4 regions of the Vibrio lentus genome follow, and region 1 is predicted to be linked to each of the others. Evidence: predicted binding sites of a transcription regulator. Region 1 holds the regulator's gene; each other region holds the start of a gene.

The links. Region 1 encodes CRP, which controls carbon source genes, mostly activating them, when cyclic AMP is high. Its sites were predicted from a motif close to TGTGANNNNNNTCACA; they were not measured.
Region 2: a site for CRP is predicted at 3,628-3,643, ahead of rppH (RNA pyrophosphohydrolase). Genes of this name have one in related genera too.
Region 3: a site for CRP is predicted at 2,718-2,733, ahead of QWZ07_RS07675 (NupC/NupG family nucleoside CNT transporter). Genes of this name have one in related genera too.
Region 4: a site for CRP is predicted at 4,774-4,789, ahead of cdd (cytidine deaminase). Genes of this name have one in related genera too.

Annotation. Positions count from the first base shown of each region.
Region 1 covers NZ_JAUFQE010000002.1:2,736,317-2,743,989, reverse strand. The annotation lists gene astD (succinylglutamate-semialdehyde dehydrogenase) at 1-1,091, shown strand, start outside; gene QWZ07_RS20850 (DUF1338 domain-containing protein) at 1,346-2,137, shown strand; gene crp (cAMP-activated global transcriptional regulator CRP) at 2,329-2,961, opposite strand; gene QWZ07_RS20840 (phosphoribulokinase) at 3,203-4,072, opposite strand; gene QWZ07_RS20835 (YheU family protein) at 4,150-4,362, opposite strand; gene QWZ07_RS20830 (hydrolase) at 4,472-5,539, opposite strand; gene QWZ07_RS20825 (TIGR02444 family protein) at 5,744-6,214, opposite strand; gene QWZ07_RS20820 (ABC transporter ATP-binding protein) at 6,211-7,673, opposite strand, start outside.
Region 2 covers NZ_JAUFQE010000002.1:3,641,651-3,649,323, forward strand. The annotation lists gene vpsR (cyclic-di-GMP-binding transcriptional regulator VpsR) at 1-416, shown strand, start outside; gene tnpA (IS200/IS605 family transposase) at 698-1,135, shown strand; gene QWZ07_RS25040 (hypothetical protein) at 1,641-1,892, shown strand; gene QWZ07_RS25045 (DUF6482 family protein) at 2,107-2,418, shown strand; gene mutH (DNA mismatch repair endonuclease MutH) at 2,513-3,178, opposite strand; gene rppH (RNA pyrophosphohydrolase) at 3,795-4,313, shown strand; partial or broken gene ptsP (phosphoenolpyruvate--protein phosphotransferase) at 4,316-6,199, shown strand; gene tnpA (IS200/IS605 family transposase) at 6,312-6,749, shown strand; partial or broken gene QWZ07_RS25070 (putative PEP-binding protein) at 6,809-7,186, shown strand; gene QWZ07_RS25075 (sulfite exporter TauE/SafE family protein) at 7,195-7,673, shown strand, end outside.
Region 3 covers NZ_JAUFQE010000001.1:1,795,609-1,803,281, forward strand. The annotation lists gene QWZ07_RS07655 (PTS sugar transporter subunit IIA) at 1-93, opposite strand, end outside; gene ulaA (PTS ascorbate transporter subunit IIC) at 90-1,346, opposite strand; gene QWZ07_RS07665 (PTS sugar transporter subunit IIB) at 1,357-1,626, opposite strand; gene QWZ07_RS07670 (hypothetical protein) at 1,911-2,387, opposite strand; gene QWZ07_RS07675 (NupC/NupG family nucleoside CNT transporter) at 3,002-4,210, shown strand; gene QWZ07_RS07680 (hypothetical protein) at 4,531-4,800, shown strand; gene QWZ07_RS07685 (TolC family protein) at 4,914-6,347, shown strand; gene QWZ07_RS07690 (efflux RND transporter periplasmic adaptor subunit) at 6,344-7,573, shown strand; gene QWZ07_RS07695 (efflux RND transporter permease subunit) at 7,576-7,673, shown strand, end outside.
Region 4 covers NZ_JAUFQE010000002.1:924,533-932,205, forward strand. The annotation lists gene QWZ07_RS12560 (cytochrome C) at 1-17, shown strand, start outside; gene QWZ07_RS12565 (c-type cytochrome) at 14-451, shown strand; gene QWZ07_RS12570 (RelA/SpoT domain-containing protein) at 564-1,340, opposite strand; gene QWZ07_RS12575 (thiopurine S-methyltransferase) at 1,673-2,326, shown strand; gene purT (formate-dependent phosphoribosylglycinamide formyltransferase) at 2,439-3,614, opposite strand; gene cdd (cytidine deaminase) at 3,782-4,669, opposite strand; gene QWZ07_RS12590 (LrgB family protein) at 5,027-5,704, opposite strand; gene QWZ07_RS12595 (CidA/LrgA family protein) at 5,707-6,078, opposite strand; gene sbcB (exodeoxyribonuclease I) at 6,103-7,527, opposite strand.

The sequences.
Region 1 (7,673 bases):
CGACAGGTAACCAAATCGTACTGCGTCATCGTCCATTAGGCGTTATGGCGGTATTTGGTCCTTACAACTTCCCAGGTCACCTACCTAACGGTCATATTGTTCCAGCACTGCTATCGGGTAATACCGTGGTATTTAAGCCGTCAGAGCAGACACCTTGGACAGGTGAGTTTGCGATGAAGCTATGGCAAGAAGCTGGCCTTCCTGCTGGCGTGATCAACCTAGTGCAAGGCGCTAAAGAGACAGGTATCGCACTAGCCGATGCTAAAGGTCTTGATGGCGTGCTATTCACGGGTAGTGCTAATACCGGTCATATCCTTCACCGTCAATTCGCAGGTCAACCGGGCAAGATGCTGGCGCTAGAGATGGGTGGCAACAACCCTATGGTGATCAGTGACCAATTTGGTGATGCTGACGCGACGGTTTATACCATTATTCAATCAGCCTTCATCAGTGCAGGTCAACGTTGTACGTGTGCTCGTCGCTTGTATGTTCCTGTTGGCGAGAAGGGCGATCAACTGCTCGATAAGCTTGTTGCGGCTACCTTGAAGATTCGTGTTGATCAGCCATTCGCTGAGCCAGCACCCTTCATGGGACCACAGATCTCTGAAGCGGCGGCTAAGTTCATTTTGGACGCGCAAGCTAATCTGCAATCACTAGGTGGTGTAAGCCTAGTTGAAGCAAAAGCGGGCGAAGCGGCGTTTGTTTCTCCGGGTATTATCGATGCAACCAACATTGCTGAGTTGCCAGATGAAGAGTACTTCGGCCCATTGCTGCAAGTGGTTCGCTACCAATCGCTAGAGCAAGCCGTTGAGCTGGCTAATGACACGCGCTTTGGTTTGTCGGCGGGTCTTGTATCAACAGATGATTCTGAATGGGAATACTTCGTTGACCATATCCGTGCGGGTATTGTTAACCGTAACCGCCAGCTAACAGGCGCAAGTGGTGATGCACCATTTGGCGGCCCGGGTGCTTCAGGCAACCTACGCCCAAGTGCTTACTACGCGGCTGACTACTGTGCTTACCCTATGGCTTCAATGGAAGGTGGTGAAACTCAACTGCCAGCTACGTTTAGCCCAGGTATTGAGCTGTAGTTTTGGCTTTTAAGCTTTAACTTGATGAATCATAAGCTTATGAGCTCTAGGTTCATGAGTAACAGATTCATTGATTGTGTAATAAGGAAGCGGTGTTATCGCTTCCTCTTTTCACCCACGTCCGACACCTCGATTGGGCGGTAGATAATAATAGAACAAGTATGTCACAGGCTGATGGCTGCTGACTCTATGTCCAGCCTCTCCCTTTCTAATCCAAATTACTAGCTTGCTAGAACCTCTGACAAGGAGTCACCATGACGCCCGATCTACTCTTTAAATCACTATGGGACGATTACATTCACAGGCTTTGTCCATCGGCAGAGAAAGTGCATCACTTGCTGAAAGAAGACGAAGCGCTGATTAATGATCACATTGCACTGCGTACTTTCAATGTTGCACCGCTAGGTATTGAAACATTGGCTAAACCTTTCCTTGAGTTAGGTTACAAGGCGTGTGGCGATTACTTATTTGAGAGCAAGAAGCTAGTGGCTAAGCACTACGAGCACCCAGATCCAAACCAACCAAAAGTGTTCATTAGTGAGTTGAAGGTAGAAGAGTGTTCAAGTGGCTTACAACAGATCGTTGCTAAGTTGGTTGAGCAAGTGGACGCAAGTAAGCTTCAAGGTCATGAATTCTTGTTTGGTGGTCGTCTTTGGGATTTGAGCTTCGCAGATTTCCAAGTGCTAGCAAAAGAGAGTGAATACGCTTCTTGGCTAGCGGCTCATGGTTACGGTGCAAACCACTTTACGGTGAGCGTTAATCAACTCGACACTTTTGATGAAGTTCAGGCAGTAAATGATTACCTGAGCGAATCAGGATTCACGATCAATGCATCTGGCGGCGAGGTGAAAGGCTCTCCAGAGGTCTTATTAGAGCAATCATCAACAATGGCAGATAAAGTCCCAGTTTCATTTGTTGAAGGCAATGAGATGATTCCTGGTGGCTTCTATGAGTTCGCTAAGCGTTATGCGATGGCCAATGGTGAGCTTTATACCGGATTTGTCGCGGCATCAGCTGACAAAATCTTTGAAAGCACCAACGGTTAAAGAAAGATACGAGCACGGGCTTTGCCCTAGAGATGCGGGTACGCTCCGCTTCGAGAGTGTTTACGTTTGGAAGTTGTAAGTGTCCCATTCGCATCTCGCATCTCGCATCTGCTCTCTAGATCTTTAGAAAACAAAAAAGCCACCAAATTTGCATTTGGTGGCTTTCAAATTTTTGGCTCAATTAATCGAGATTAACGAGTGCCGTATACCACGATAGTCTTACCGTGTGCAGAAATTAGGTTCTGCTCTTCAAGCATCTTCAAGATACGACCTACGGTCTCACGAGAACAACCAACGATCTGGCCAATCTCTTGACGAGTGATCTTGATTTGCATGCCGTCAGGGTGAGTCATTGCATCTGGCTGTTTCGCTAGGTTAAGTAGCGTTTGAGCGATACGACCGGTAACGTCAAGGAACGCTAAGTCACCAACTTTTTGGCTAGTTACTTGTAGACGGTTTGCCATTTGCGCTGAAAGGCGCATCAGGATATCTGGGTTCACTTGGATAAGTTGACGGAATTTCTTGAAAGAAATTTCAGCTACTTCACAAGGAGATTTAGCACGAACCCACGCAGTACGCTCTTGGTCTTCTTCGAAAAGTCCAAGTTCACCGATGAAGTCGCCTTGGTTTAGGTAAGAAAGAATCATTTCCTTACCTTCTTCGTCTTTGATAAGAACAGCCACAGAACCTTTAACGATGTAGTACAAGGTTTCTGCCTTTTCACCAGCATGAATCAAAGTACTTTTTGAAGGGTACTTATGAATATGACAGTGTGAAAGGAACCACTCTAATGTTGGATCGGTTTGAGGTTTACCTAGAACCATAATATCTCACTTCCTCTGCAGGGTATGCTTGCCGCTTTCCGTATTTTAGCTAAGCCTGAATTGACTCAGTTAGGATAAGAGCACTCGTTGAGTGCTGCAAGCTATCTTGTGTTTCGTTTAAGAATAGTATCCTTTTTCAGGTACTATTTCTTGATTTTAATCGTGACCAAGCTACGATTTTTTACGCAAAATTGTGCACATGATCACGGTATGAAAAGTAATCAACCAGAATGTCGTTTTGTTAACCTATTTTTCCGGTTTCGATTAGTTGTTGTAGAATTGGCCTTACAATGAGCTCCATAGCAAAACTCATCTTGCCTCCTGGCACCACGAGCGTGTTATGACGTGACATAAATGAGCCATCAATCATAGCCAAAAGGTAAGGGAAATCGACGTTTTTGATGCCGCGCAAACGTATAACTACGAAGCTTTCGTCTAAACTTGGAATCCCTTTGGCGTTCAGTGGATTCGATGTATCTACGGTAGGGACACGCTGAAAGTTGATATGAGTGCGCGAAAACTGCGGGGTAATGTAGTTAAGGTAATCATCCATTGAACGAACAATAGAATCCATCACCGCTTCGCGAGAGTGCCCACGATCGCGTGTGTCACGAACGAATTTCTGGATCCACTCCAAGTTTACGATAGGTACCATGCCGATAAGCAGATCGACGTGTTGCGAGACGTTAATGTCGCCATCGACTACGCCACCATGAAGGCCTTCGTAGAACATCACATCCGAGTTTTCAGGGATCTCTTGCCATGGCGTAAAGGTGCCGGGCATTTGGTTGTAAGGAACGGCTTCATCGAAGGTATGTAGATAGCTACGGACTTTACCCGTGCCTTCATTTCCGTATTGACGGAAGAACTCTTCTAATGCGCCAAAATCGTTAGCCTGTGGACCAAAGTAGCTGATGTGCTTACCTTGCTCGCGCGCCTTACGGATCTCGACATCCATCTCTGGTCGAGTGAAGCGATGGAAACTATCCCCTTCAACCCAAGCTGCCTTCACGTCCATCATATTGAACATTTTACGGAAGGCTTCTGAGGTAGTGGTGGTGCCGGCTCCAGATGAACCCGTCACCGCAATAATTGGATGTTTAGCGGACATGACAACCCTTGTCTTTTGAGTAACTTACTTGTTAGCAATCGTTTACCACTATAACACGGCTCCTTTATGAGCGCAGCTTAGAAGCGTTTTGTGACTTGAATATCAACGGTTTCATGCAGCTCAGAAAACACGATACTGACTTCCTTTGAGGCTAATTGATGTTTCACTTGGTCAATCTTGTTTTGCAGTGAAACCTCTACGTCACCGTAGTCTGTGCCTTCACGCAGCACGAATTCTTTAATGAGGTTTTCTAGCGTTTCTGGTGCGATGTCTTGCCATGGGATGATCATAAATACTTCTCTCTTTTATGTTCATGGATATGTTCATAAATAGGTTTATTGATGTGTTGATTAGTGTGTCTAGCGACGCCTATCACTCAGCCCTTAAAAGGCTCGGCCATTATGCCGAATCTTGAATACTTTCATAGTAGGCGGGTAATGCTTCTTCTAACCAAAACCTTGGTTTGAGCGTGCTACCAGTAATGAACCCCACATGGCCGCCTTTTTGAAACAGACGATAATCGATGTTGTCAGGTAGAACGAATTTTGGAATCACATCATCGGTCATGAAAGGGTCATCTTTCGCATGAATGATCTGAGTCGGTAGCTTAATCCGATTTAACTTCGGCAAAGCAGAGCATTGAGCATAGTAATCTTGTGCATTCTTGAAGCCGTGCAGAGGCGCAGTGATTCGCTCATCAAACTCATACAGCTTATCGATCTTCTTGATGCTTTCTGCTGAGATGCCAATCTTCTCTTGCAGCAGCTTATGTTTCTTCAATGCATTCGATTTCAAAGAGTTGAGCAGGTACTTTTTATAGAGTTTGGAGAAGCCTTGTTCAATACGACTTGAACAACAAGCAAGGTCAAAGGGGGCTGAAACAATCGTCGCCGCTGAGATTAACGGATCATCAGCATAGTCGGCGAGATAATTAGCCAACATGTTGCCGCCTAGCGAGATCCCAACCGCAACCTTAGGGTTATTGGGAAACCTTGAATGCAGATGCCTTAAAAAGAAGCGCGCATCTTCGACCTCTCCAGAATGGTAAGCACGAGCTAAGCGATTCGGCTTTCCGCTGCAACCTCTGAAGTGCATCATCACGGACAACCAACCATCCTTAGCAAACGCATTCATCAGTCCATTGGCGTAAGGGCTCTCAAAGCTCCCCTCTAATCCATGGAATAAGATGAAGATGGGCTTATTGCTTTGTTTGTCGGAGCTTGGTTTGTCAGATCTTTGATTATCAGAGCTTGGGTTGTCATTACTCAAGTTGTCACTATTGGATTCGTCACCATTGGAGCTGTCACCATCGGGTGATTCGCTCCATGCAAGGTCGAGAAAGTCACCATCGGGTGTTTCTAAGGTTTGCCATTGAGGAGCAAACAACGCCTGCTTTCTAATAAACCTAGGTACCAAGGTCTGTAGGTGAGGATTTGATAAACCAGCAGCAGCGGTAAATATTGTCATAAAACAGTCCATGCTTATTTATGGGCTTTGAAAAGTGTTGAGCTTTTAGTGAAACGCCCACGTTTTTATTTGAGCTTGGTTGATTCTCGGCATAAGCGCAAGGGTTTCACAGAGACGAGCTACAAAAACACGCCATGAGTAACTGATTGAATAATATCGAGGTTAAGCTTGGATCTAGACGGAATAAAAGGGAAAGGTAACGAGTTAAGGCTGAGGGGCTGGTTCAGAAAAAGCATCATAGAGGTTTTCTGCGCCGAGTAGCCGACAATACTCAAATGCGAGTGGCGATTGTTGATTGCAGGAGAGATGCAGAGAGTTGATGCAGTCGACGAGATCAGATTGCTGTTGCTTCTCTAGCTGCAGCTCAAATTGGAGTGCTTCGCGGTAGAGAGAATCGATAACTTGAGGTTTGAGGTGCTTACGCAGCTCTCGATAGCTGTGAAGAAGAGTTTCAGAGCGGCTCAAGCACTGTTGAACTTTATGCCACTCTTCTTCAGCAAAAGACAATTGCTGCTCATCAAGCCATTTGAGAAGCAGCAGTAGATTGACGTTGCCGTGGAACTGGTTTTGCAAAGCTAAGCACGCATCCTTTACACCGCGCACACTGTAATACTGAAGGCTAAATTGCCATAGTCGTTCCAGTGTTAGTGATGTCGAGGCGTGCTCTGGGCTCATAAGCTATCCATTTCCTGTTCCATTTGCTCAAGCTCTTCTTGAGTGGACATCCAATCCATTTCAACTTCTTCTAGCTGTGACTTACTGCTCGCTTGCAGAGCGAGTACTTTATTCAGTTTAGCCTTATTTTCAGCTTCATAAAGTGAAGTGTCAGATAATTGCTGTTCAGCCTCTTCAAGATCAAGCGTCAACTTATCCATTTTCTTTTCAAACTGAGTCAATTGTTTGCGAATAGGCGCGGTCAGTTTTCTGAACTCGGCTTCTTTACGTTTTTGTTCTTTCTTCGATGCCGCACTGTTCGCGCTGTCTTTGGCTGGAGCTAACGCTTGCGCTTCTTTACGTTCAATTTTTTGCTGTTCAGTCAGCCATTTATAGTAATCGTCAAGATCACCATCAAACGGCGCAACCTGACGGTCGTGTACTAGGTACAAGTCATCGGTGGTTGCACGCAGTAAGTAACGGTCGTGCGATACGATAACCATCGCACCTTCAAACGTTTGCAGTGCGAAGGTCAGCGCCTGACGCATGTCGAGATCCAAGTGGTTGGTTGGTTCATCGAGTAATAATAGATTTGGCTTTTGCCATACCAGCAGAGCCAGTACCAATCGTGCTTTTTCACCACCCGAAAACGGAGCCACTTTATCGAGTGCTTTTTCACCTTGGAAGCCAAAGCTGCCGAGATAATCTCGCAGTTGTTGTTCGGTGTGTTTAGGCGCAATCTGCATCATGTGTTGCAGTGGCGTTTCTTCTGGATGCAGCGTCTCTAATTGATGCTGAGCGAAGTAACCCATCTTAACGCCTTGCGAATAGCTCAGCTCACCACCTTGCTGTTTCAGTTCGCCTGAAAGCAGCTTGATCAGTGTCGACTTACCCGCACCGTTTCGACCCAGTAGACCGATACGGCTACCCGGAACAAGGTTAAGGCGAATCTTTTCTAGAATCAGGTTGTCGTCGTAACCGGCCGATACCTCATCCATCATCATGATTGGGTTCGGCAACGCGTCCGGCTCTCTAAATTCAAAGCTGAATGGATTGTCAAATTGAGCGGGTAGCACTTGTTCCATTTTCTCAAGCGCTTTAATACGACTTTGCGCTTGGCGAGCCTTTGAAGCTTTGTAGCGGAAACGGTCAATGTAGCTCTGCATGTGAGACATTTGCTTCTGCTGCTTTTGGAACATCGCTTGTTGCAGGATCAGTTTTTGAGCACGTTGAGTCTCAAACGACGAGTAGTTACCGGTGTATTCGTTAAGCTGTTGGTTCTCAACATGCACGATGCGGTTGACGATCGGGTCTAAGAAGTCTCTATCGTGCGAGATAAGAACCAGTGTGCCAGGGTAGTTTTGTAGCCAGCGCTCTAGCCACATCACAGCATCTAAGTCTAAGTGGTTGGTTGGTTCATCGAGCAGCAGTAAGTCACTGCGACATAGAAGGGCTTGCGCTAAGTTCAAACGCATACGCC
Region 2 (7,673 bases), 910 kb from region 1:
TTCCGAGCTTAAAAGAGCGGGTTAGTGATATCTCAGTGTTGGCCAATCATTTCTTACGTCAGTATTCGAAAGAGTTTAATGCTCAAGCCAAGAGTTTCTCTGACGAAGCGCTTCGATCGATGAATCGTTATCACTGGCCGGGCAATGTCCGTGAGCTGATGAACCAAATCAAACGCGTGGTGTTGATGTCGGACTCAGTGATCATTGAAGATCATCAGCTGGATTTACCTAAGCAAAATGATGAGCGCCGTAGCCTCAAAAGTATCCGTGAGCGTTCAGAGCGAGATGCGTTGCTGATTGTTCTGGAATCTTATGGTGGTCAAGTATCGTTGGCTGCTAAGGAACTTGGAGTTTCGCGCGCAACCATGTACCGATTGCTGAACAAACATAGCCTTATTTCTGAAGGTGTTGTTTAGAACTCTCAATGAATTGATTTTATCCGGTTAGTGTCAATCTAAGAGCCACGCATGATGCGTGGCTTTTTTGTTACCCACCGCTACAACTTCCAGTTGGCAGTCGCTGGCTGATAGATTGAGCTATTGGACGCTTGGTCGTTAAGAGAGATGTTCTGTGATTTTATTGGCTCCTCAAAACCACCGCCTAGGGCGGTGGTGATTGTTCCTTGAGGCTATAGCCTGAAGAAGTGCCCATGTTAGAAGTAACCTCTTATTCACCACAAGTAAGAGGAAACAACCACATGGGCGATTACAGAAGTTCATCACATGTCTATTGGCGTTGCAAATACCATATAGTTTGGACTCCAAAGTACAGATATAAGATTTTGAAAGATAAGGTAGGAAAGGAGCTTTATCGTTCAATCTATATTTTGTGCAATATGAAAGACTGCGAAGTTTTAGAATTAAATGTTCAACCAGATCATGTTCATCTTGTTGTCATTATTCCTCCCAAGTTATCAGTATCGAGTTTGTTAGGAGTTTTAAAAGGCCGAACAGCAATTCGACTTTTCAATAGATTCCCACATATACGTAAGAAATTATGGGGAAATCACTTTTGGGCTAGAGGGTATTTTGTAGATACGGTCGGTGTGAATGAAGAAGTCATTCGGCGATATGTACGACACCAAGATAAGCAGGACATAGAGTATGAACAACAATTACAGTTATTGAAGAACTGATAGCGCGGACGCCCCCTTTTAGGGGGTTATAAAGCAAAACCGCCTTCTAAGAAGGCGGATATTTTTATAATCATAGTGAATATGTTATATATAAACTGATATGCAACTAATATTTTGGGTGAATCATTTGTTTTGAAATTGTTAATCAATTATCGGTTGAATAATATACTCACTTGGTTAGACTTTAACCGTGAAAGCAATGGTTTAACAAAGACTTATTTGCTTTTATTATTTCATTTCTTTTTGGATTTTTTAGTTAGTTTGGAGGCGCAAATGAAACATTTCGATTTTATACAGCATATTTGCGCGTCGTTTGATCCGTGTACTGACATGGTGACTGTTATGTCACAAGCATCAGCTATGGCCGATCGAAACACCCAAGATAAACCTAACTAATAGATCCGTACCCTTATTTGGCTGCGGAAAAATAGCAGCTAAGTGAGAAGCCCTCATACTATCTAATACGCTATTTTTCCTCAGTTTATTCCACAACTGGAGAGTTATTATGCGTCACTCAGTATATTTAAAACTAGCAACAGTCCTTATCCGTGCAGACCTTCGTCGTGAAGAGCGAGAATGGCAACGAAAAGTTCGTCGTAGTTCATATGATCTACCATGGAACAATACCCACTTATTGAGAGATATTGGCCTTGAAGCCGATGGTCGACCAATTGGTTTTTCTGAGCCTGAAGTTGTCACGATTGAGCGCCGAGTTCGTCATCTTCGTCGAGTCTTAAGCGCGCGAATACCGACGTAATCTTGTGGGGTGATAGCGCCTTTCACCCCTTAAGATAAACATCAGCGATAGTTATGGCGTCGAAAGCACAAGCTTTTGAACTAGATCTGGCCAAAAAAGAGAAGCACTTGCTTCTCTTTTTTGCTTTTTTAAGCCGTTATGTATGATTTTTTAAGTTGTTATCTAGTAAAGGAAAAGAGTTCTACTAAGCTTTATGTAGCAATGGAGGCAGGCTATGCAAAAGCATCAATTAGACATGTGGTTACATGGAGAGCATAAAGACTCTTATCAAACACCTAAAGTGTACGTTATTGGCTGTTCCGATATCTCGGAATATCTGTTGGCGGTAGAATATAAACACAAGCTGGAACCCGTTAAGCAAGACGGAGAACCGCTTCACTTTGGATCCTTAGATCAAGTGAAAGAGGAGTTGCTCCGGCTGGGCTTTGAAAAGGCATACCTGCGTTTGCACAATGCGTATGATGAGTTTGGTAATGAACCAAGCCAAAGCTACTGCGATATAGAGCTAGCTCTAAAGCCGCATTAGAACGCCTCTGTAACACACGACAACCAATGTCATCCATTGCGTTAGTCATTGGCGAAACAAGTGTTAATCGCAAGGCACAGTGGCTGTGAGCTATTTATGCATAGTGTGTTGTGAGCAAGTTATGGGTGAACTGGGTTCGTAGGTAGAAACCACGAGGTTTGGTCTTGATAGGTTTCCCACTCGCACCATACGCTTCTGTTAGTACTCGGCTGTTTGCTGCTTTCGGTCGTAAATGCAATGCTTCTCCGTGCCTTGCTGTGATCTGCTCAACATTGCCTAACACGATCAGCTCCATCAGTTCTTCCCAATCCCTTTTTAAGATCTCGTCTTCCGCTGGGGTTGGCGTCCAGAGTAAAGGGGATCCGACATGTCTTTCTGCAAGCGGGATCTCTCGCTCACCTTCTACGGGAATCCACAACACTTTAGAGAGCTTGTTTCGGACGTGACTGGTTTCCCATGTTAATCCTTGTACTCCCATTAAGGGGGCGACACAGACAAAGGTTGTTTCTAAAGGCTTGCCAGAATAACCAATAGGAATACTTTTTAGTTCGATCCCTAGCTTAGCAAAATCTTGCTCTGGCTTACTGCCTGCTGCTGCACCCAAATGCCATTCTAATAGTTGCCCAACCCAGCCTTTATCGCGCTTAAGATCGTTTGGCATGATCATCTCAGCTTCATCTGCGAGCTCTTTGAATGTCATTCCGGCGATAGCATACGCTCTGTCTAAGAGCTCTTGTTGTGTTTGTGGTTCTGGTTTCATAATAAAAGGCATGATCAAAAAAATGATTTTATCAGAAGTTATCACCAAATGCCGACTGGTTAAGAAATGATCTCATTGCTATAAAAGGGATCAAACTCATGGTTATCCACAGGTCATGAAGGTAATTAATTGAAATATTAATTTAGTGTATAAATAAACAGGGGTTTGTGGTGGATAAAATGCTTGCTAAATGGGGTTCAAAATGAATCTTTGACCCACCAGTGTGGATAAGCAGCGGAGTGGTTGATCTTTAACCATGTTTGATTTTGAAAAGATCTTTTGGTTTTTGACGATTATTTATTTTATGATTTTGTTTTTAAATTGATGATTTAATTTGTTTTTTATTGTTAATGGCGAGAGGGCAACTTTCGGTGTTGATGAATGTATGGATTAAAAAAAACGATTGCGGCTAATTCTTCACATAGTTATTCACAGAAAAGGTGAATAAATGTGGTCTATGTCTCACTCTTATGTGGGTAACTAAGATTTGAGCAAAACTTATCCATATTCTTAGTTAATAGTCATAAATATAGCGCTTGTCACGTCACTAAGTTTGCTCCAATTGGGGATATGTGGAAAAATCAGTGTAATTAAAAATTTAGATAGAGGTTGGCCAGTGATAGATGGCGATGGTTACCGATTAAATGTTGGTATTGTAATCTGTAACAACCATGGTCAGGTCTTCTGGGCTAAACGATACGGGCAACATTCATGGCAATTCCCTCAAGGGGGAATAGATGAAGGTGAAACTCCGGAACAGGCAATGTACCGCGAGTTGTATGAAGAGGTTGGCCTTACAAAAAAGGATGTAAAAATCGTCGCGACAAGTCGTCATTGGTTACGCTATAAGCTACCCAAACGACTGGTTCGGTGGGATTCGAAACCTGTCTGTATTGGACAAAAACAGAAGTGGTTTCTTTTGCGCTTAGATTGCGATGAATCGCATATCAATATGCAGCGTGGAAGTACACCTGAGTTTGATGGTTGGCGTTGGGTGAGTTACTGGTACCCAGTTCGACAAGTTGTTTCTTTCAAGCGAGATGTTTACCGTCGAGCAATGAAAGAATTCGCATCTTTAGCAATGCCGTTTAAAGAGCGAAAAACAAAAGGAAAACGCAAATTGCGTAGAGGTTAAGCATGCTCAGCCAACTAAGGGAAATAGTTGAACACGTATCAAGAGTTGAAGATGTGTCGACGGCTCTTGATATTTTGGTGAAAGAGACATGCAGTGCGATGCAGACAGAGTGCTGCACCGTGTATCTAGCGAATAATGATATGCAGCGCCTTGAGTTGATGGCAACTCAAGGCCTGATCTTTGAAGGGAATAGTATTCAGATTGGTTTTGACGAAGGCTTAGTTGGTCTTGTCAAAAGAAGTGCTGAACCTATTAACCTTGCACAGGCATCTGCTCACCCAGCTTATAAGTTTTTTCCAGAACTAGGAGAAAGTGTTTATCACTCTTTTCTAGGCACTCCGATTATCCATCGCAAGCAAGTGCTTGGCGTTTTGGTTATTCAACAGAAATCCCCTCGTTTATTCAGTGAGATGGAAGAGTCTTTCCTTGTCACTCTCTCTGCTCAACTTGCGGTTATTGTGGCGCATGCCCAAACTCAAGGCCATTGGCTTCTTGAGCAACAGAAGCTACCTGCGACCAAGGGTATTGCTGCATCATCGGGCGTTGCGATCGGTGATTTATGGTGGGACAACACCCAGCCTGAATTAACCGATGTTTATCCAGCATCGACGCTCAATGTTGAAAGAGAGCATGAGTTGTTGGCTGTTGCCGTCGAAAATGCCCTCAATGACTTTAAGCGCATGCGAAAGCGTTTAGACAGTGAAATCAATAAAGATGCGTTGGCGATCTTTGATCTGTTTACTCACTTACTCAACGATCCGATGTTGCGTAAGGATCTGAAGAGTCAAATCCAGAAAGGCGATAAAGCCGATTGGGCATTAAGACAGGTTGTTGAGAGCTACTCGAATCGCTTTGCCCGTATGTCTGATGTCTACCTTCGAGAGAGGGCGCAAGACATTCGCGAGTTGGGTCAAAGGCTGCTTTATTTCCTTCACAACTCAGAGCACGAACTGCGGACTCTAGATAAACCGATTATCTTGGTGGTACGTGAGTTAACGGCTTCTGTTTTAGCGTCGATTCCTAAAGAGAAGTTATTAGCTGTCGTTTCCTTGGAAGGGGCGGCGAACTCGCACGCGGCTATTTTATCTCGCGCGTTAGGCATTCCCTCGGTAATGGGGGTAAACCTCAACCTAGCTCAAGCCAATGGCAAACAAGCGATTGTCGATGGTTACAGCGGTGAGATCTTTATTGAGCCGACTCAGAGCCTACTGAGCGAATACCAAGGGCTAATTCTAGAAGAGAGTGAACTCTCCTCTATGGTTAACCGAGAATTATACTTACCTGCAAAAACCCAAGATGACCGACAGGTCGAGATCTTGCTTAATGCGGGCTTAAGTGCCGACACCAATATTGCGATCAACCAAGGGGTGGATGGCGTAGGCCTGTATCGAACAGAAATCTCTTTCTTGTTACAACAAAGGTTCCCGTCAGAAGACGAACAGTTCAAGCAGTATCGTTCTGTGCTCGCGAGTTATCCAGAGAAGCAAGTTGTGATGCGAACCTTGGATATTGGTGGCGATAAGGCGTTACCTTACTTCCCAATAGAAGAAGACAATCCATTCCTTGGCTGGCGTGGTATTCGTTTTACCCTTGATCATCCCGACATCTTTATTATCCAATTGCGTGCGATGTTACGTGCGAGTTGTGATAGCCAGAACTTGAGTATCTTGTTGCCGATGATCTCTAGCACTCAAGAACTGGATGATACTGTTCAACTCATTGAGCAAGCCTATGACGAAGTGCACGAGCTTGATAACCGAGTGCGTATGCCTCGTATCGGTATCATGATTGAAGTGCCATCCATGCTTTACCTTCTTCCGCTTATTGCGGATAAAGTTGATTTCGTTTCGGTGGGTACCAATGACTTAACTCAATATTTATTGGCTCCTCAAAACCACCGCCTAGGGCGGTGGTGATTGTTCCTTGAGGCTATAGCCTGAAGAAGTGCCCATGTTAGAAGTAACCTCTTATTCACCACAAGTAAGAGGAAACAACCACATGGGCGATTACAGAAGTTCATCACATGTCTATTGGCGTTGCAAATACCATATAGTTTGGACTCCAAAGTACAGATATAAGATTTTGAAAGATAAGGTAGGAAAGGAGCTTTATCGTTCAATCTATATTTTGTGCAATATGAAAGACTGCGAAGTTTTAGAATTAAATGTTCAACCAGATCATGTTCATCTTGTTGTCATTATTCCTCCCAAGTTATCAGTATCGAGTTTGTTAGGAGTTTTAAAAGGCCGAACAGCAATTCGACTTTTCAATAGATTCCCACATATACGTAAGAAATTATGGGGAAATCACTTTTGGGCTAGAGGGTATTTTGTAGATACGGTCGGTGTGAATGAAGAAGTCATTCGGCGATATGTACGACACCAAGATAAGCAGGACATAGAGTATGAACAACAATTACAGTTATTGAAGAACTGATAGCGCGGACGCCCCCTTTTAGGGGGTTATAAAGCAAAACCGCCTTCTAAGAAGGCGGATATTTTTTGGCGGTTGACCGGAACAATTCCCGCGTATCTGATGTCTATGAATCCATGCACCCTGCAGTGATCATGGCATTGAAACACATCCATGATACTTGTAAGCAATATCAATTGCCTGTGTGTATATGTGGAGAGCTCGCGGGTGATCCAATGGGCGCATTGCTCTTGATTGGATTAGGGTATGAGACGTTAAGTATGAATACCTCAAATGTCGCAAGGACTAAGTATTTGATTCGTCAATCTAAGCTTAGTGAACTGCAAGATTTGGCAAATGAGGCGCTATCAAAACCGTATGGAAGTGACATCTATAGTATGATGCTCAACTATTTCGAAGAGCGTGAATTTACAGGCTTCATTCGAGCGGGTAAAAAATAGGATTTAACGTGTCATACGAACTCATTGGCTTGTTGGCAGGCCTTGGTGCTGTTGTTGGTGTTTTAGCGGGTTTGCTGGGCATTGGTGGTGGTTTGCTGGTGGTTCCAGCCTTGCTGTTTTTGCTTCCTAAAGCGGGTATTCCTCAAGAGTTTGCAATGCAGATGGCGTTAGCGACTTCGTTATCAACCATTATTGTTACCTCCGGATCTTCTGCGATTAATCACCTAAAGCTAGGCAACGTCGAGATCTTTGTTGTGAAGTGGCTGATGCCTGGAGTGGTGGTTGGTGGCTTCCTAGGTTCTTTCATCGCAGACGTTATTCCCGCGCAATATCTGCCGAAGGTATTTGGTGTGATTGTCTTGGTATTGGCATTGCAGATGCTGCTATCCATTCGTTCAACAAGCCAAAAAGTAATGCCTAGTTCGGCAAAGACGATGATGTATGGCGGCGGAATTGGTGTGGTATCGAGCTTAGCGGGTATTGGCGG
Region 3 (7,673 bases), on a different contig from region 1:
TGAACATGTCACATCAATCGCTGTATCAACCGTTAGGTTTTCTTCAGAGTTGATGATAACGCCTTGGTTACCCACTAAATCAAACAGGCTCATGAAACAATCCACCCTAGAATCAGACCAACCACACCGAAGTCGAAGTCAGCGAATGTTGTTGCTTCAAGGCCAAGGCCACCCAGTACTGGAAGTAGCAGCATTGGTAGGAATGAAATACACAGACCTTGCGTAAATGAACCTAGGATTGCACCGCGTAAACCGCCTGTTGCGTTACCGTAAACACCAGCCGCGCCACCAACGAAGAAGTGAGGAACTACGCCCGCTACAATGATTGTCCAACCAAGTGCGCCTTGTACTGCCATTGCGAGTAGACCAGCGCCGAAAGAACATAGGAAGCCGATAAGTACTGCGTTTGGCGCTACTGGGAATACCATAGGGCAATCAAGAGCAGGTTTTGCACCCGGTACTAGTTTGTCTGAAATACCTTTAAATGCAGGAACGATTTCAGCAATCAGCATCTTCACACCTTGCAGTACGATGTAAACACCACCCGCAAAGATGAGAGATTGCATGAAGGTAAATACAACCCAGTTCTGACCACTTGATACTGTTTCTACAAACTCACCGCCAGCAATAATAGACGCAAGCATGAAGAAGATAGCCATGGTTGTTGCTACTGCGACTGGTGTATCACGTAGGAACATTAAGCTTTTAGGAACTTGAATGTCTTCCGTTGTTTTCGATGTGTCACCGAACTTGCTACCAATGAAACCAGACACGATGTAAGAAAGGGTAGAGAAGTGACCGATAGCCAGTTGGTCTGTACCCATTACTTTTTCAGTGTACTTCTGGCCCAGTGCAGGCATCACAACCATCAGTGTGCCGACAAGAATTGCACCAATAGCGACTAAAACGGTTCCTTCGATGCCAGCTGAAGACAGAATAACTGCCACTAGCATCGACATAAACATGGTGTGGTGACCCGTTAAGAAAATATATTTTAAAGGAGTTAAACGAGCCAATAAAATATTCACAACGAATGCAAAGAACATGATTAGAGCCATTTCATAACCGAATGCTTCTTGTGCTAATGCCACAATCGCTTCGTTATTTGGAATAACACCATGTACACCGAATGCTTCTGTAAATACAACTGAGAAGTTATTTAGAGCGCCAACAAGAGCGCCAGCACCAAAACCTAAAATTAGGAAACCCATTACGGTTTTAATTGTGCCTTTTAGAATGGTAGAAATATCTGCTTTCTGTGCAACAAGACCAATGAAAGCAATTAAACCTACCATGATCGCTGGCTCTTTTAATAAGCCGAGCATGAACTCGAAAAAGTTTTGCATAATTTTGACCTTACATGAAAGTTTTTAGTTGTTCTTCGATTGATGCTTTGTCAAAAATATTTTTAAGGCTGATGATGTTTTCTTTTCCGCCTTCTTTTAGTTGGTTTGCAACGTCTGTTGCAGCTACCCAAATATCCGCATTGCTTGATGCTGCAGATGATAGATCTTCGTGATCAACTTCTGCTTCGAAACCGATTTTTTTAGCTACTTCTTTTACTGCCATTTCCATCATAAGTGAAGTACCAAGGCCGTTACCGCAAACTACAAGAATCTTTTTCATAATATTTGTCTCAATTGGATTTTAAGGGTTGAGAAGCTTCGTTCTCTTATTGTGTGAGAGCATAGTAATGGAAATATTGAGATTTCAATAAGACTTGCATCACAAAGTCAAAATGAGATTGTGATGCAGATCTCGTTAATTTATGGCAAAGATCCAGAGTGAGACTTTGATCAAATTTAACTTTTCACTCGAATATGCAACGTATTTTATTGAGAAAGGCAGGGCTTGTTTTTATTTGTCTATCGGAATGTGAATATTGTGGAGTTTATAGCGGAATTAATGCACTAATCGTATCGACCGTAGTCGGTAAGCATCTTCTTAAGCATATTATTAACGTCTTTGGTCTTTTTATTTCTTTTGGTTAATTGACTCAGAGAGGTTGGTTTTGGCATCTCGGTTTTTTCATTGTCGATTTCTTCTACTTTGTCTTTCATTTTTTGCACAGCGGGTAATAACATTCTAATTTCTTCGTTATTAGCATTTTTGAGCACGACAATATTTTCAGATTCAACTTGAGTGATAGTAAGAATGCCATGTTTAACGGATTCAACTTTTTCACCAATTATAATTGATTCAGGCGCAATAGAACGATCGGTAAGTTGACCTGTACGTAATTTCGCCGCACTGATAGCGCGGATATTTCCGGTGTTTTCAAACGCGACAATAACAGTATGGGTATTATAATATTCAACTACTGTCACATAGCCATGTCTATTTGTTTTGAATTTAGCTCCGTTCGTCATGTCGTGTGGAGCGTCCATTTTCTTCACGTGTTTCCTCTCTTAGTCTCGAAGGCCGTTATATCTAATCAGCTCTATTGGAATTTTATAGATAATTATTTTGTGAGATCAAACAAAGTATATACGTATCTAAACTCAAGATGAATATTGAAGTGTTCGGAAATGAGGTAGAGCACAGAAAAGCTTAAAGAATGACACAGAATTAACCGAGTGGTTACTCGAAGACTCTTAAAGATTTAACATTCCAAAATCAACCTCATACAGATTGTTTACAGCTTTTGAAGCACGTAGATGATGATAAACACCGCGTTTTGTTTAATCCTTGACCGCGCGAACGTTTGCGTTAAGAAATGTGATGAAAGTCTCACTTAACTGTTTATACTTCTTTTCCGGTTTTAAGCCGGTGCTTAGCCAATACAAGCCGTCACATGGATATGTGAATGACCCCACGGACCGGACCAGCTACGTTCCACTGCTTGTATAAGGTGATTTTTTACATGAACAACTCGTTGTCACACTCGCTAACCTTGTTAGCTCCTTCATCGCGTAGCGTTTTGCTTGCGGTTCTTTGTCCTATTCCTTTGATGTCATTTGTTTGGCTCATGTTCACTCTTTAAGGATTACTAGGACACATTATGAATATTCTATTTGGTCTTGTCGGTGTTATTGCACTGATTGCTTGCGCATGTCTGTTATCTGAGAGTCGCTCTTCTATTAACTGGAAAACCGTGTCTCGTGCATTGTTACTTCAAATTGGTTTTGCAGCCTTAGTGTTGTATTTCCCATGGGGACAATTGGCACTAACGAGCATGAGCAATGGTGTTTCAAGCCTGCTTGGTTTTGCGGACGCTGGTATCGCTTTCCTTTTCGGTGACCTTGCTACTGATGGTTTCATTTTCGCGATTCGCGTACTTCCTATTATCATCTTCTTTAGCGCTTTGATCTCGGCACTTTATTACTTAGGCATCATGCAGAAAGTGATTCAAGTTCTTGGTGGGGCGGTGCAAAAACTGCTGGGCACCAGTAAAGCTGAATCTTTGGTTGCGACAGGTAATATCTTCCTTTCTCAGGGTGAGTCTCCTCTTCTTATTCGTCCATTTTTAAAGTCTATGACTCGTTCTGAACTGTTTGCTGTAATGGCGGGCGGTATGGCGTCGGTAGCGGGCAGTGTGCTTGGTGGTTATGCTGGTTTAGGTGTTGAACTTAAATACCTTATCGCAGCAAGCTTCATGGCAGCTCCGGGTAGTCTGTTAATGGCGAAGATCATCGTTCCTGAGCGCAGCACACCAAGTGACTACGACCATATCGAACTTGATAAAGCTGACCAAAGCAACGTGATCGATGCACTGGCAAGCGGCGCAATGAACGGTATGAAGGTAGCGGTAGCCGTTGGTACTATGTTGATTGCATTCGTGAGTGTGATTGCGATGGTGAACACGGGCCTAGAAAGCTTAGGTGAGACGTTCGGTTTTGCGGGTATTACGCTGCAAGCTATCTTCGGTTACCTGTTCTCACCACTAGCATGGCTGATCGGTATCCCGAGTGATGAAGTATTGATGGCGGGTTCTTACATTGGTCAGAAGATCGTAATGAACGAGTTTGTTGCTTTCATCGATTTCGTTGAGAATAAAGCGCTGCTATCTGAACACAGCCAAGTCATCGTGACTTTTGCTCTATGTGGCTTTGCTAACATTGGTTCTATCGCAATTCAGCTGGGTTCAATTGGTGTTATGGCACCAGAGCGTCGTGCTGAAGTTGCTAACCTAGGTTTGAAAGCGGTAGCTGCTGGTACGCTAGCCAACCTAATGAGTGCGTGTTTAGCAGGTATCTTCATCCTGCTTTAAGCGAGATTCAGTAGAAGCGGACATCTTTCTTGCGGATTCAACGTGAGAAGGGTGTCCGCTTTTTTGTGCCTGCTAATCAAGTGAACTTAAGTTTTCGTTGTCGAGTGCCATTTGCCTGTCGTGACTAAAGCTCACTCGGAAGAGTAATAGAGCCAGCGCCTTTTATCCGATATACTTGAATATCATTAGGTTGCGATTAATAGCATTCGGCTTCAATTAAGACAATCCGGTTTCTATTAAGAACACTCGGTTTCGATTAAGAATATTCCGTTCCGACTTATAATACGGCAACCAAGCTCAAATTTATCAAGGGTCTCTCTATGAACATGCGCGTTCTCATCGGTCTTATTGCTACCTTCATTGGCTTGTTTGCGATGGTTTATCTTATTGCTGGTGGTACTCAGTTTCCTATCTATCAGTGGCCGCAAGAAGCGTATCTCGGTTTGGTGTTTAGCGTAGTATGGGGCGCTGGAGTCGCAGCATCGGTGGCTTATGTCTTCTCAGCTTTGGTGTTTGTGACTGTCGCGGTGGTTAGCTATGCGATCGGTTATAAAATCGGTGGGCTCTTTTCTAGCAAGTCACAAGCGTAAATCAGAAGTATTAACATAAGCTCTTTGCATTTTCTTTTAGGTTAACGTTCACCTTAACCCTCCCTTAACCTCCAGCTCGTTATCTTGTCTCCATTCTTACAGGAGACAAGAAGATGAAATTGAATCTTCCTTTAAAACATTCCGTTATCGCGCTCGCTCTAATTGGTTTGATCGGTTGTACTTCAACCAGTCAGGCTGACTACGTATCGCTAGCCGAACAAAATACTAATCAGACACAACAAAACTTACTCTCAGAGCTGATCCAACAGGCTTCTAGTGATCAAGCGTCTACTCAACAAGAGCTAGACGCTGAGAACCTGCAACTCACCGATCTCGTGAATGCGCCGGATCTCGATCTCTATATCGAGCGTGCACTGCAGAATAGCCCAAGCCTCCAACAAAGCATCACAGCACTCAAAATAGCCTATGCACAGCAAGGTGTGACGTCTGGCGATCGCTTACCTACCGTAGATGCGAGCTTTTCAGGAAAAGCTGACGAAGGCACAAACGGCTCAAGCACCACTGAAACTTATACCACGGATGTCACAGTTGGTTGGGAGTTAGACCTATGGCAGAAACTAGCAGACACAAACAACGCCGCTTTAAAAGACATTGCGACATCTCAAGCTAACCTTCAGGGCGCTCAAGATCTTTTGGTTGCGAGTGTGATGAGAGGTTGGCTTGATATTAGCTTGAAGCAGCAGCTTGTCGATATCGAATCTCAGCGCTTAGTGATTCTAGAAAACAACGAAGAACTTGTTCTAGAACGATACCGAGCAGGGCTAGGTAGCCTTGAAGATTTAGATAACGCGAAAACGAGTAGCGCATCGACTCAGGCAACCTTAGCCGATTACCGCGAGCAGCTTGCACAAAGTCGACGTGAGTTGGTTTTGTTAACCGGGCAGTGGAGTGGTGAATCTGATGAGTTATCGCTTACTGAACTTGGTTCATTCCCAACCATTATTAACCCGCTAGACAACATGCCAATACAAAATCTGGCAGGTCGTCCCGATCTTCAAGCGGCTTTCTTCAATATCGAAGCGGAAACTCTGCGCGCTGATGCTGCATACAAAGCGATGCTGCCGTCTATCAGCTTATCAGCAAGTCTAACTGATATGGCGGAGTCTCCGAGCGAAGCGCTGCTTACCGGACCTTTGTGGAGCGCACTTGGCCAAGTGTCAGCACCACTGTTTCAAGGTGGCAAGCTGAAAGCGCAGGCTGAAATTGCAGACCTAACCACAGAAACCAGCTACTGGGCTTACCAAGAAACACTGCTTAGTGCGGTGAATGAAGTGGAAAACGCGATGGGACAAGAGTCGTCACTAACACTTCAACAGCAACATCTAACGAACGCCTTGGTAAGCGCACAACGCAGCTTCACCAGTTATGAAGAGAAATACCGTCAGGGTTTGGTTGACATTTTTGATCTACTTTCTGTTCAGCAACAAACCTATGACCTTGAAGCGCAGCTAACACAAACCATTTATAACCGTCTCGTAAACCGAATTGATTTAGGCCTAGCTCTGGGCTTGGGAGTATCTTCATGAAACTGAATACCATCACAATCGCCATCACTCTAGTTGCTGGTTCAAGCATCTTTGCTGCCCTTGCTTACAACGGTTCTCAGGTGGCTCCTGCACCTGAAAAGGCGAATGAACTAACGGTTTCAGAGCCTCAAGCGACGCCTGTTGGAACTAAATCTATTGAAACGACGACTTTGCCTGCAACACAACAGCAACAAGTGTCTGTGGTACTCGCAACATTGGGTGACTACCAAGCCGAAGTTGTGGGTTATGGCGAAGCAAAGTCGCGTTACGAACTGATGTTTTCGACGGAAGTTGGCGGCCGAGTAGAAACAATCAGCTCACAGTTTGAAACTGGGCAAGTGATAAGCCAAGGCGAAGTGATCGCCAATATCGATTCGACCAGTTACCAACAAGCGGTGACACAAGCAAAGGCGAATGTTGCTCAAGCTCAACTGGATTTATTGGAAGAACAGAGACAAGGCGAGCAAGCTAAGTCTGAGTGGCAACGCTCTGGTTTGTCTGGTGAGCCTGATTCACCTTTGGTATTGCGTGAGCCACAACTGGCACAAGTAACAGCAGCGTTAGAGAACGCCAAGCTTGAATTGGTGAAGGCTGAGCAAGACCTTGAAAAAACAACTTTGGTTGCCCCTTTTGATTCGTTGGTCGTGAGTCGTGATGTTCAGCCGGGGAGCTACGCACAAACGGGCGCTCAGATAGCCACGTTATACAGCGTTGATGAGGTTGAGATTTCTGTTCCTCTTTCTGAAAACCAATGGTTGAGCCTACCTAACAGCGATAACACGCAATTGAAAGAGCAGCCGTGGGCAGTAACTCTGTCGAGTTCTGATGGCCAATACCAGTGGCAAGGTTATGTCGAGCGAGTAGAGCAGCACTTACAACAAGACACGCGTCAGCGTTCACTGATCGTAAAAGTCGATAACCCTTTGGAGCAAGAGAAAGATCTTTATCCAGGCACGTTCGTGCAAGCCACTATTTCGGGCAAGCAACTCACTCAATTGTGGGAACTTCCGGCTTCAGCTCTTTCTCAGCAAGGCGACCTGTGGTTCGTAGATAACAACAGTCAGCTGTCTAAATCCAACGCGCATGTTGAGTTTGAAAAGAGCGGTTTGATTTACATCGATCCTACCAAACTAAACGTGGAAATTGGCGACAGTGTGCAAGTGGTAAAGCGTCCGTTAAGTAGCTTTAAAGCAGGCATGGTCGTTCTGGCTAAGGCGGAGGGTTAATCATGTCAAACAAGCAGCATACAGGCGCTATTGCATGGTTTGCTAACAACTCTGTGGCAGCGAACTTATTGTTAGTGGGCGTGATCATTATTGGCGTGTT
Region 4 (7,673 bases), 1.8 Mb from region 1:
CGGGAGCGCATAAATGACGACAAATTCAATGACGTTCGTGTCTATATTTCTGGCGCCTGCGATTGCCGTTATGCTGCTTTCTGCATGCTCTGATGAACATTCCGAATTTCACACTAAGGTAGTGCCCAAAATTGACGTTGAGCTAGAAAAAGCTGAGCCTTATATACCAAGTTTGGTTGCGGGCGAGAAACTTGCTCAGAACCTTTGTAGCCAGTGCCATGGCGATAAGATTATTCCTTTTGTGCAATCTTACCCAAACATAAAGGGACAAAAGGCGAGTTATATCCTAAAGCAATTACGTGATTTCAAAAGCGATGAACGCCAAGACTTATACATGCAGTCGGTAGTGAAATCTTTGTCAGATAGAGACTTACAAGACGCGGCTGCGTTTTACAGCACGTTAAAACCCTTGGATTTGTACAACCGCTCTAAAGAGTATTATCACCAATAGTTTGGAACGGAGAGGTGGTGACAGACAAGTGAACGATTTACTTATCAAACAAGAATTAAAAAGGGCTGCGAGTGCAGCCCTTTTGGCGTCTATCGATATTATGCGGTTTGCGTTATGCCGCTTTAATGTGCGTTGTAATGTAAGGCTGCCATGCTTGTTGGTAAAGCTCTAGAGATTGGCGTCTTAGGCTGTTGATTTGTGCCGCTTCGATGTCGTTAATCGGACGTTTTTCTGCAATCGCGTGACGCTCAATGCCTTGGATGATTTCGTAAAGCTCGTGTTCCGGACCACTTTTCACATCAGCGATGGCTCTCAAGTGAAGCTGAACTTCGGCAATAACATTGGTTTTAGGTAAACGAACCAAAAGGTTCAAATCACGGTAGCCAGAATCAGCCGGTGATTTGAATTTGTTTTTTACTTTTACCACATCCGCTTCGCGGCTTAGTGCTTCGTAAACTTCAACCAAGCTTTCAACATCGTTAGCGATGATGGTTGCACGGGCTAAGTCGGTAATTCTTGATACATCGCCATCTAACTCAAGGTCAATTTTCTCTTCTGCTCGTGCTTGAGATTTAACGCCGGCAAATAGGGCGTCTGAGTTAGTTAGTAGGGCGGTACTTTTACAGATGGTTTCTAGTTCAGCCTGAGCTTGATGAGCTTTGCTGTACAGAATATCGAAGTCGGTATAAGGCTGAGTCGGACGTGAGTCGAATGCTTTGATGCCGTATAAGCCGCTAAGGCTGTGGCGGAATACGTTTGATGAAACTTGGTTTTGCGCAGGAGTGCGCGATTGATCAGTTGAACTCGTTGAAACAGGTGCTGCTGCGAATGCAGGCGCTCGGCTCAATACTAGAAGCATTAGGGCCGTCGTACGGAGAAATACACTCATTCAAACTCCAAAATACAAGGTTACAAAAACGGGTAATCAAAAGGGGTAACCAGTAACGCATAAGAGTAAAAACAGCTTAACTACACTAACCAATCTCGCTATATATTAGATGGGGTTAGTTAAGACCGAAACCAACTCTAACGTTTAATATTGCTTTAAAATGTGAAGATATAGACAAATCATTTAAGCGTTTGTTCCCAAATTTTGAGAACTTTGAACCTCGGCAATCTTCTTTGTTAACTCGCGTCGTTTTCAAGTTTGAATCAAGCGAAGGTTGCTCTTACTTCTCTATACTGTACCCTTGCATTATGACTGTTTAACATGAACGAAAGATGAATAATCCTGAATTTTGGCACAATAAATGGGCAGCCAATCAAATTGGTTTCCACCTTGAAGATGTAAATCCACTTCTTATCGAGTTTTGGCAAAAGACCAACCCTAGTTACGACAAGAGTGTCTTCGTGCCTCTGTGTGGCAAGAGTGAAGATTTGATTTGGTTAGCGACCAAGCATGAAGAGGTTCAAGGTGTTGAATTAAGCCAGATTGCGGTTCGCGCATTTTTCTCTGAGCACTTATACACCCCGACAGTGACTCAAATCAGTGGCCAACATGAGCTTTATCAATTCGATGAGCTGAGTGTTTACACCGGTGACTACTTCACTGCGCCCATTCAGCCAGTTGACATCATTTATGATCGTGCTTCTTTGGTGGCGTTGCCTGCTGAAATTCGCGTGCAATATGTGGAACGTTTGAAGCAACTGTTAAAGCCAGGCGGCAAGATTTTATTGGTGACATTGGACTACGATCAAAGCGAGATGGCAGGGCCTCCGTTTAGCGTACCTAAGCTAGAGATCGATCAGTTGTTTGCTGGTTATAAGATCACTTTGTTGAATCAAGATATCGCAGACGATGAACACCCTAAGATTGCGAAGAAAGGCTTGTCACGATTCAGTGAAGAAGTGTATTTGATTGAGTCTGGCGCTTAAGCTGAGTTTACATTTGAGCCAACAGCTAAAACGAACAAAAAGACGGGCTCGATAGCCCGTCTTTTTTATTGTTCAGATTTGAACTCTTGATTGTTCAGAATTGAATAGCTGGTTAGTAAATCACTTTTACTTTTGCAGCGCTTTCAATGGCGTCTTCTATTGCTGTCTCTGTGCTATTACGGCGAGTAAGCGCCACACCAAGACGACGGCGACCATCAATGTCAGGCTTACCAAATAGACGAACTTGCGTTTGTGGTGCATCTAGCGCTTCTGCAAGGCCTTCAAAACGGATGTTTGTCGATGTGCCTTGGCCTAAGATAACCGCTGATGCGCATGGGCCGTATTGCGTGATTGATTTGATCGGCATACCGGTAAACGCGCGAACGTGCAGTGCGAATTCCGACGAATCTTGAGACATCAAAGTAACCAAGCCTGTATCGTGTGGGCGAGGGGATACTTCATTGAAGATTACGTGATCGCCTTTAACGAACAACTCAACACCGAAGATACCGTGACCACCTAACGCGTTAACCACTTGCTCTGCCGTGTATTGCGCTGCTTTCAGAGCGTTGTCTGACATGACTTGTGGCTGCCATGATTCACGGTAATCACCATCTTCTTGACGGTGACCGATTGGTGCACAGAAATGAACGCCGTCGACTGCGCGAACGGTCAGTAGCGTGATTTCGTAATCAAAGTCGATGAAGCCTTCAACGATCACACGGCCCGCGCCAGTACGACCACCTTCTTGTGCGTAGTCCCAAGATTTTTGGATGTCTTCTTGTGTTTTGATAACACTTTGACCTTTACCTGATGAACTCATTACTGGTTTCACAACACAAGGCATACCTACGAATTCAACAGCGGCTGAGAAATCTTCAAAGGTGTCTGCAAAGCGGTAAGGGGACGTACTCAGTTTCAACTCTTCTGCGGCTAGACGACGGATACCTTCGCGGTTCATGGTTAGCTTGGTTGCATTCGCAGTTGGAACGACATTCAAACCTTGTGCTTCTAGCTCAACTAACTTGCTGGTGGCAATAGCTTCGATTTCTGGAACCACGTAATCAGGTTTTTCTCGTTCGATGATAGCTTGAAGTGCATCACCATCTAACATGTCTAGTACATGGCTACGATGTGCGACTTGCATCGCTGGTGCGTCTGCATAACGGTCACATGCAATAACTTCCAAACCTAAACGTTGGCACTCAATAGCAACTTCTTTACCCAATTCACCTGAACCTAATAGAAGTACACGAGTAGCATTTTCACGAGTAGCGGTACCAAACATAGAAATTCCTTCCGATCTTTTGAACGATTGATTGAAAACGGGGTGATCATACTTATTTGAAGAATAAAAGCAAACGTTTGCGCGGCTTGTGGCGTGAATTAGAAGCATAAAAAAAGCAGCCCTGGAAAATAGGGCTGCTTATTTAAAATATTGTTAACTACATGTACTTAAATTGCTAAGTAAGTCACTGGAATATCGGGGTTAATCGCTTCCAACGTCGATTGAGTATCCGCTAAGTGGCTAATGCTGCCATCCGCGATTTCAACCAAGGCTGCGTTTTCAATCTGTTCGAAATCGAAGCCAGCCAATTTCAGTTGAACAAGTGCGACTTGTAGTGGCGGTAGGCTCGGGTTGAATGCTGCGTTTTCTGCGTATGCACCCGTTAAGATTTCGCCAGTTGTTAACTGTAGTGAAACGCCGCTTAGATTTTTAGTATATGGCGCATGGCTACGGTTTAATGCTGCTAGTGCGCTTACCACAACAGGGCTGGTTTCTTCTGACGTGTACTGGTGATCCAGCTTAGTCATTAGGCCAGTAGTAATACCCAAATCAGCAGGGCCGAAAGAGTCAGGTAGGTATTCTTGCAATGACATTTCATCACGCTGTGGTAATTGAACTTTAAGTTCTTTTGCCGTCGTCAGTTCGTTCATGAATTGGCGACAGTGACCACAAGGGCTGAAGTTGATCGTGATATCAGAAAGGCCTTCTTCACCCTTCATCCATGCATGGCTGATGGCTGATTGTTCAGCATGAACCGTTTGACCAAGTTGTGCACCGGCAATTTCCAAATTTGCACCGAAGTACAAGCGACCAGATAGGCCACGCACGATGGCACCAACATAGAATTCAGAAAGCGGCGCATAAGAGTATGCTGCTGCGATTGGCAGTAAAGCTAGGCGAGCTTCTTTATCAGAAAGGCCGCTTGCATCCAACAAGCATTGAAACTGCTCTTTAGAGATAGTGGCGTCAAAGTTGTCTGCTAATACGATGTCACTCAAAAGCGCTTTCATTGATGTTGGAGCACTTTCCAGCGCCAGGGTAATACGACTGTTCATGTTGAATCCTTAATTGACCTTAGGCTTTAATTCTATGCAATGCTCAGGATTTTTCTGTGACAATGATCACTATTGCTTTGTTTTTGTTACATTGGTTTGCATAATTAGAGTGAAGTCACAGATGAAATCGATTGCAACGACAAAAACTACCATTGATATCGCACTTATTGCTTGAAATTGAGTTTAGTTTGTCTCGTATTGATGAATAAATGAGAGAAAAAAGCCCAAGCTATCACTGAAATAATCAGGTTATGCTTGGGCTTATTGATATCTGTAACGCTTAAAAGTCGCGAACCAGTGAGTTTAGCTATTTACCAACTCATCTATTAGAGCACGTATAAACCGTAATCAAAGTGGTTAAGAATAGAACCAAACTACAAGCGAAAATATACTCGGTGCGATAATCGAGGTAATGACGCCACAGAGAACAAGCGCTAGAGAACTGAATGCCGCATCTTCTTGGTTCTTTTCAGCACATGTCGCAGTGCCTAATGCGTGAGATACCGTGCCCATGGTTAACCCTCTGGCGATCGGGCTCTTAATGCCAATCAGGTTATAGATTGGGTAAGCAAAAATAGCCCCAAACAGACCAACAATCAAAACGAGAATCGCAGCAATAGCCGCTTCACCACCTAAATGGCTTGAGACTTCCATTGCGATAGGTGTGGTGACCGATTTACCCAGTAGGCTGGCAATTAGGCTTAAGTCTGCTTTAAAGGCGACCGCAATCAATGCTGTTGTTGTCATCGACATCACACTGCCCAGCGTGCAAGCAAAGGTGATGATGCGCCAGTTCGCTCGAATTTGAGGTAACTGTTCATATAGCGGATAAGCAAGCGCCACAACCGCAGGCTGAAGCATGTAAGTAATCCAAGTGTTGTCTGCGTAGTAGGTCTCGAAAGGGACCTTGAAGAACAACAGAATAGGAATAATGATGCCAATGCTGATCAGTAAAGGGTTGCACAGCGGTGAGTTCACTTTCTGGCTTACCCAGCGAGCAAATAGAAACACGACAATAGTGAGTAGAATCCACATGATTATTTACCTCTCGAAAGCAAGCGGTCTAAGAACCATGATAGAGACACCAATACGATCAGCGTTCCGCCAACTGCACTTGCCATAATTGGTAGTGCATTGGCGATAAGCATGTCGAAGTGATCCATTAATCCAACACTGATTGGGACGAACAATAAGATCATCAAACGAATAATCAGACTGGCTCCGGGCTGTACCCAATGTGAAGGGACGATACCTATCACCATGGCAGTAAATAGGATCAACATGCCAAAGATACTGCCTGGGATAGAGGTCTCTAGATATTGTTGTAACGCGTTGCCTGCAGTGAGAGCACCTATGATTAAGGTGAAGGAGATTAAGCAGTAAACGAGTTTGATCAATCTTTCTTTCAAAGTGTCACATCTCTTGATAATGAATTAACTAGCTAACTTTTCTACGTACTGATAAACCGCTTTCAAGATAGCCATTTTCTTCTCGTCGCTTTCATGTTCATGCGCGAGGTTTTCGAGGTTCAACATATAATCCTCTAAACGACTCTCATAATACTCACGACAGTGGTTAGCCCACTTAAGTTGTTCAGCTTCGTCTAGCGTCCATGGGAAATGGCGAGCGCGGTAACGGAACAACAAAGGCTTAATACGTTCGTCACTAAAAGTGATGCCCAGTGCTGCCAAGTTATTTGGGTCAGTTTCGCGAATGATGTTCATCGCGGTCTTGTCAGCTGGTGAAAAGAAGCCGTCGTAAAGGTGTGTGTCTACGTCATTGCTTTTCTCGTATTCACGCTCTTGTGAATATAAACCGATCAGCTTTTCACGGATCTCTGGATGTTCACGTAATAGGGCTAGATTCTTCAAACACTGTTGACGATCGATACCGATCGTTTCAGCATTTTCAGCAGTGAGCGTTTTTGCTGGCGCGAGAATAGGGCACTTGTTGAGTTGTACCAGTTTGATTGGTACTGGCAGTTCGTCTTCAGCAAGCTCACTGCGCTTGGTATAAAGCCTTTCTCTTAGTTCATCAGCATCCATTTCCAGTAAAGGACTTGGGTCTTTCGCTAGGTCGACCACGATAACTGCGTTTTGGTTAGTCGGATGCCACGCCATAGGCACCACCCAGCTTGTGTAATTACAATCACGACCGAACATGCCAGAAACGTGCATTAAAGGCGTCATGTTTACGATGTCGACTAAATCGTTCAACTTGCGCTTATGACGCATGTTGTAGAGGTAATCAAACATCTTAGGCTGTGCGGCCTTTAACTTCTTAGCCAGTTCGATAGTCGCAATAACATCAGCCATCGCGTCGTGCGCATTTTCGTGTTCGATGCCGTTTGCCACAGATAGGTGTTCCAGTTTGAAACTTGGAAAACCTTCATCGTTCGTTGGCCAGTTAATACCTTCAGGGCGCAGTGCATGAACCGCACGCATCACATCCAGTAAATCCCAACGTGAATTGCCGTTCTGCCAGCTCCACGCATATGGGTCGATAAAGTTACGGTAACAGGTATATCGCGTTACTTCGTCATCGAATCGAATGCTGTTATAGCCAAGGCTCGTCGTATTTGGCTTAGCAAGCTCGGCATGAATCTTAGCGATAAACTCAGGCTCGGGTAGGCCTTGAGACATGGCTTTTTGAGGTGTAATACGGGTTATTAATGCAGCTTCAGGTCCAGGCAGATAATCAGCAGGAGGTTGGCAGTAGATAACCAAAGGCTCTCCGATAATATTGAAATCTTGGTCGGTACGAACACCGGCGAACTGACTCGGGCGATCTTTCGCTGGGCTAACGCCCCATGTTTCGTAATCGAAAAAGAAGTAGGTCGACTGATTATCTGAACTCATTGAATTTCCTGAACAGCAAGCGGGAGCCGTTTACTGTGGCTGAAGGTTAGTTTTGTTCAGTATCTGATAGTATGCGGTACGCGTGCAACCCAGATCATAAATAAATTGCCGTAAAACGGTGGTTTACTATTCAATCGAGTCGATAG